Phreatobacter stygius: one gene and its partner. The protein of the gene in region 1 interacts with the protein of each later gene in a pairwise test. Links are inferred from orthologs where the notes say so. Each region holds a gene or a part of one and is shown on either strand. Other genes may lie near its edges. The genes, in order: clpS and dps.

Region 1 (3,142 bases):
AAGCGCAGCAGCTGGACGCCGAGCACCGAGGCCAATTGCTTGGCGACTTCGGTCTTGCCGACGCCGGTCGGGCCGGAGAACAGGTAATTGCCGATCGGCTTTTCCGGTTCCCGCAGGCCGGCACGGGCAAGCTTGATCGACGCCGACAGGGCCTCGATCGCCTTGTCCTGGCCGTAGACCACGCGCTTCAGCGTGTTCTCGATATTGCGCAGGATCTCGGCATCGTCCTTGGACACGGTCTTCGGCGGGATGCGCGCCATGGTGGCGATCGTCGCCTCGATTTCCTTCAGACCGATGACCTTCTTGCGCTTGGCCTCGGGCACCAGCATCTGGGCCGCGCCCGACTCGTCGATCACGTCGATCGCCTTGTCCGGCAGCTTGCGGTCATGGATATAGCGCGCGGAGAGCTCCACCGCGGCCTTGATCGCCTCGTTGGTGTAGCGCAGCCGGTGATAGGTCTCGAAAGCCGTCTTCAGGCCCTTCAGGATCTCGATCGTGTCCGGCACCGAAGGCTCGTTCACGTCGATCTTCTGGAAGCGGCGGACCAGCGCCCGGTCCTTCTCGAAATATTGCCGATATTCCTTGTAGGTGGTCGAGCCCATGCAGCGCAGCGTGCCCTGGGCGAGCGCCGGCTTCAAAAGGTTGGAGGCATCCATGGCGCCGCCCGAGGTCGCGCCGGCGCCGATGACGGTGTGGATCTCGTCGATGAACATGATCGCCTTGGGGTGGGCTTCCACCTCCTTGATGACCTGTTTCAAGCGTTCCTCGAAATCGCCGCGATAGCGCGTGCCGGCGAGCAGGGTGCCCATGTCGAGCGAAAACACGGTGGCATCGCGCAGGACGTCGGGCACGTCGTTCTCGACGATGCGCTTGGCCAGGCCCTCGGCAATGGCGGTCTTGCCGACGCCGGGGTCGCCGACGAACAGCGGATTGTTCTTCTGGCGCCGGCAGAGCACCTGGATGGTGCGGTTGATCTCGATGTCGCGGCCGATCAGCGGATCGATCCGGCCTTCGCGCGCCTTCTTGTTCAGGTTGACGCAATAGGTGTCGAGCGCGTCGCCCTTCTTCTTGTCGTCGGGCGACTTGTCCTTGGCCTCTTCCGGCTCGTCGGTGCCCTTGGGCAGGCGCGGCTCGGCGAGGCCGGCGCGCTTGGCGATGCCGTGCGAGATGTAATTGACCGCGTCGTAACGGGTCATGTCCTGCTCCTGCAGGAAATAGGCGGCATGGCTCTCGCGCTCGGCGAAGATCGCGACCAGCACATTGGCGCCGGTGACTTCTTCGCGGCCCGACGACTGGACATGGATCACGGCGCGCTGGATGACGCGCTGGAAGCCGGCGGTGGGCTTGGAATCCTCCGACCCGTCGGTGATCAGGTTTTCCAGTTCGGTATCGATATAGCCGAGCAGGCTCTTCTTCAGCTTGTCGAGATCGACGCTGCAGGCCTTCATCACGGCCGCGGCGTCCTGGTCCTCGACCAGCGCCAGCAGGAGATGCTCAAGCGTTGCATATTCGTGCCGGCGCTCGTTGGCGAGCGCCAGTGCCCGATGGAGTGATTGTTCGAGACTGCGTGAAAATGAGGGCAAGGGAACCTCTTAAAACATCAATGCGTCGACGGGCAGCACGCGAAACCGGCCTATTTCTTCTCCATCACGCATTGCAGCGGATGCTGATGCTTGCGTGCGAAGTCCATCACCTGGGTCACCTTGGTCTCGGCGACTTCATAGGTAAAGACGCCGCACTCTCCGACGCCGTGCTGGTGAACGTGCAACATGATGCGGGTCGCATCATCGCCGTTCTTGTTGAAGAATTTCTGCAGCACATGCACTACGAACTCCATCGGCGTGTAGTCGTCGTTCAGCAGCAGCACCCGGTAAAGGCTCGGCCGCTTGGTCTGCGGACGCGTCTTCGCAATGACCGAAGTGCCCGGCCCGCCCGGGTCCTGGTCTCGCTCGTCGCGTTTGCCGGCCATGGCGGTCGCAAGGTTTGCGGGCGCGGGCCGGAAGGGAAAGCCAGTGTGGATCAGCACTGCATCATTCGTCATGGTGGAGCTTGCATCTCGGCGGACCGAGACGCCCGAAATTATCCAGTCGATGGAACGGATGCCAGAATCATGCCGGTATGCCGACCCGAGACTATGCGGAAGACTGTGGGTAATAATAGGGACGCGACGCGCCGCCCGCTAGGGCGTCGATGGGCGCGTGGGTGCGGCGATGTCGCGCTGCCAGACCGCCATGGTCACGTCGGCTTCGGCATCGATCAGCGTTTCGGCTGAAACCCGGAGACCGTGACCGGCCAGCACGGCGCCGGGTGGACCTGCGGTAAAGCAGGGCCGGCCCTCGGGAATGCGTATGCCGCGGGCGGTCGACAGCACGAACCCGGCATAGCCGATATCGAGGAAGTGATCGAAGACACCGGTGCCGCCGGCCACCGCGACCGTTCCCTCGGCAATCCCCATGATCTCGAGCACATGATTAAAAGTCATGTGCCCGGGGTTCCAGAAATGCGCGCAGCGATCCGCCGGATCGGCCACCAGACCGGTCACCGCGCGGGTCAGCACCAGCCGGCGCCGGCCGGGATTGGGATGCAGCTGATGGCCATGCCGCCCGAGCACCACCAGTTCGGCGCGATCGAGGGCGGCCTGGAACAGGCGCCAGTCGGCATCGTTCATCAGCCGCCTGGGCATCGACCCGTCGGCCTCGGCGATCATGCCGTCGGCCGAGACGATGGCATGGCCTTCGATGGCGATCCTGACCGGTGCCGGTGTCATGTCACGCCGCCTGTCTGGTTTCGGCAATCTTCACGAGGTTGCGCAGGATCACCGTCGCGCCGCGCAGCCGGTCCTCCGGCTTCGGCCAATCACGGATGAAGACGATCTTCTGGTCCGGACGGACCTTGGCCAGCGACCCCTGCTCGCCAATATAGCGCACCAGCCCCCCGGATTGGAGAATTTCTGGTCGCGGAACGACAGGACGATGCCGCGTGGGCCGGCATCGACCTTGTCGACATTGGCCCGCCGGCACAAGGCCTTGACCACCGCCACCTTGACCAGATGCTGAACCTCGTCGGGCAAGGGCCCGAAACGGTCGATCATCTCGGCGGCGAAGGCGTCGATCTCCTGGTCGGTCTCGAGGTCGCCGAGGCG
Region 2 (3,139 bases), 1.8 Mb from region 1 along the record:
CAGCGCAATCACGACGATGTTTGCTTTACATGCTGTAACTCTGCCCTCACGTCAACCCCATCGTGTGAAAATCCGTATGTCGCAATCAGATGTGGAATGATGTTCCTCGCTCAATGCTTGCGTCAATCAGTTGAAATTTCACGTATATTGAAGGAAGGGCCGGATCAGCCGCGAGCACGAACGCGCGCGCCATGATTGCCGCTTGCATCGGCTCCGGCTAGCACTTGGGGTGACGTCAATCTCAGGGAGCCGTCCAATGACCACCCTTGCCAATCGCCGCGTTCTACTGGCCGCTCGTCCGCATGGCGAGCCAAAGCCCTCCGACTTCCGGATTGACGAAGCGCCGGCGCCCGAGCCGGGCGAGGGCGAGGTTCTGCTCAAGATCAGGTATCTCTCGCTCGATCCCTATATGCGCGGGCGGATGAGCGACGCCAAATCTTACGCCGCCCCGGTTGAGGTCGGCGGCGTGATGGAGGGCGGTACCGTCGCCGAGGTGGTCGCAAGCAAAAGCGACCGTTTCAAGCCGGGCGATATCGTCCTGTCCCATTCCGGCTGGCAGTCCTATGCGGTTGCCGATGCCAAGGCACTGCGCAAGATCGACCCGACGGCCGCGCCGATCTCGACCGCCGTCGGCGTGCTCGGCATGCCCGGCATGACCGCCTATACCGGCCTCCTGACCATTGGCCAGCCCAAGGCCGGCGAAACGGTGGTGGTTGCCGCCGCCACTGGTCCGGTCGGCTCGGCGGTCGGCCAGATCGCCCGGATCAAGGGCGCACGCGCCGTCGGCATTGCCGGCGGGGCCGACAAGTGCAAGGCGCTGATCGAGGAGTTCGGCTTCGATGTGGCGGTCGACCACCGGTCGCCGACCTTTGCGGCCGATCTCAAGGCGGCTTGCCCTGATGGCATCGACGTCTATTTCGAGAATGTCGGCGGCGCGGTGTTCGACGCAGTCTTCCCGCTGTTGAACTTCTTCGCCCGCATCCCGGTTTGCGGCCTGATCGCCCAATACAATGCCACCGGCCTTCCCGACGGCCCGGACCGGACGCAGCTTCTGCTGCGTGACATCTTGACCAAGCGGCTCACCTTCCGCGGCTTCATCGTGCGCGACTTCGCCGACCAGGCGAAGGACTTCTTCACCGACATGTCGGCCTGGCTGCGCGACGGCAAGGTGAAATACCGCGAGGACGTGGTCGAGGGCCTTGACAAGGCGCCGGAGGCCTTTATCGGACTGCTCAAGGGCAAGAATTTCGGCAAGCTGGTGATCAAGGTCGCCTGACGATCTGGCTCAGGGCGGCCCGGACCACTGGCCCGGGCCGCCCTTCGGCAAATCTCAAGCCATATGGGCGCCGACGAACCAGTGGTCCTTGTCGACCGCCCGGGTAATGCTGGTGAAGATGTCGGCGGTGATGGCGTCGCCGGCCGTGTCGGCCTCGTCGACGCCCTCGCGGCACCCCTTGGCGAAGGCGCCGAGACGATCGCCGACCGCCTTGACGTGATCGTTCTGGGCGGTCGTGTCCGTCGGATAGGGGCTGAGCGAGGTCGCTTCGGCGGTGGCCTGCGTCGTGCCGGCTGCGATGCCGCCGAGCTGCACCACCCGCTCGGCCAGCGTGTCGCCATGCTCTTCGACGCGCGCCGCGACCTGGTCGAACAATTCGTGAATGGCGATGAAGCCCGGCCCTTTGACGTTCCAGTGGGCTTGCTTGATGGCGAGCTTCAGGTCGATGGCATCGGCCAGACGTTTGTTCAGAAGCGCGATCATGGCAGTGCGGGTATTGCTCTTGAGGTCGCTGACAAAGGCCTTGGTCACTTCAAAATCCTCCAGGTCCAACCAGGAGCGCCAAAGGCCGTGCCGCCCGCCGCGTGAAGGGCCGGACGATCGGGCACAACCCGGCGCGTCGGCGCGGCGGGTCATGCCACGCGACATCACCCTATAACGCCGAACCTCTGAATCAGATCCGTGGGAATAACGATGCCTTGGGCTGCCGCCGCCTGGCGCAGCGCCAGCCGCCGCTGGCCGGGAAGCCGGGCGCCGGCCTGGGCTTCGATGGCACCGGCGAGAGCGGTCATGCGGTCGCCGAACGCGCCATGGCCGAAACCGGCCGGATCGATCGCCAGGATGGTCTGGCCGGTGCCGGGGGGCGGGCCCTTCTCATCGAGGAAGGACGACGCTTCCATCGACAGGTGCGCGCCGGTCAGCGCCGCCGCCAGCACCTCGACCATCAGCGCCAGCGCCGTGCCCTTGGGCCCGCCCAGCGCCACCATGGTGCCCTTCAGGGCCTGGTCGGCATCGGTCGTGGGTTTGCCTTCCGCGTCGAGCGCCCAACCGGTCGGGATCGCCTCGCCCTTCTGTTTCGCCGCGACGATATTGCCGCGCGCCACCGTCGACAGGGCGAGATCCACGACAACCGGCGGGCGGCCGGGCAGGGGGGCTGCGAAAGCGATCGGGTTGGTGCCATAGACCGCCTTGGTGCCGCCGGCCGGAGCGATCGCTTCCGGGGTGTTGGCGAAGAACAGCGCGACGAGCCCCTGTGCGGCGAACCGCTCGACATGGTGGCCGAGCGCGCCGGCATGGTTGGACCGGGTGATGGCGGCTGCCGCGATTCCGGTCTCGCGAACGATGTCAGGCAGTTGCGCGACCGCGAGATCGATCGCCGAATAGGCGAAGCCGTCGGCGGCATCGACCATCAGCGTTGCGGTCCTGATCCGCGTCGCGGTCGGGACGGCATCGCCCCTGATCTTGCCGGAGGCAAGCATGCCGAGATAGGTCGGAATGCGCGAGAGGCCGTGACCTTTGAGCCCATCGGCTTCGGCGCCGACCAGGGCGGCCGCGACCGACAATGCGGCGGTCTCGCTCGCGCCGTGGTCCCGGAAGATGTGGGCGACATAGGCGCGAGCCGTATCGAGGGGGACCAGGGTCATGGGCGGCGCTCCCCGAGAACCGTGCGGATATTGGCTGCGGTGACCGAGGAGACCCGGACATTGCTCTCGACTGTGACGCCGGCGATATGCGGCGTGAGGATCAGGTTCGGCGCGCCGTTCAAGGGCGAACCAGCCTTCAGTGGCTCCTGGTCGAACACGTCGAGGGCAGCGCCCGCCAGCGTGCCGGCTTTCAGCGCGGCGGCCAGCGCCGGTTCGTCGA

The links.
Region 2: the proteins of clpS (region 1) and dps interact in binary tests that used the Escherichia coli proteins (3 or more experiments, as listed by UniProt). The link is inferred for Phreatobacter stygius from one-to-one orthologs.

The regions. Positions count from the first base shown.
Region 1 is NZ_CP039690.1:6,439,886-6,443,027, reverse strand. What follows is about bases 302-3,122. They hold clpS (ATP-dependent Clp protease adapter ClpS), read right to left. Parts: upstream 1,970-3,122; coding sequence 1,634-1,969; downstream 302-1,633. Other genes in these bases: E8M01_RS30520 (dihydrofolate reductase family protein), read right to left, coding at 2,180-2,767; clpA (ATP-dependent Clp protease ATP-binding subunit ClpA), read right to left, coding at 302-1,583. Outside these bases: more of clpA, read right to left, coding at 1-301. UniProt on the Escherichia coli protein: Involved in the modulation of the specificity of the ClpAP-mediated ATP-dependent protein degradation.
Region 2 is NZ_CP039690.1:4,642,591-4,645,729, forward strand. The notes cover bases 70-2,887. They hold dps (DNA starvation/stationary phase protection protein Dps), read right to left. Parts: upstream 1,808-2,887; coding sequence 1,331-1,807; downstream 70-1,330. Other genes in these bases: E8M01_RS21810 (NADP-dependent oxidoreductase), read left to right, coding at 257-1,276; E8M01_RS21820 (Ldh family oxidoreductase), read right to left, coding at 1,924-2,887. In the rest of the region: more of E8M01_RS21820, read right to left, coding at 2,888-2,919; E8M01_RS21825 (hydroxyacid dehydrogenase), read right to left, coding at 2,916-3,139.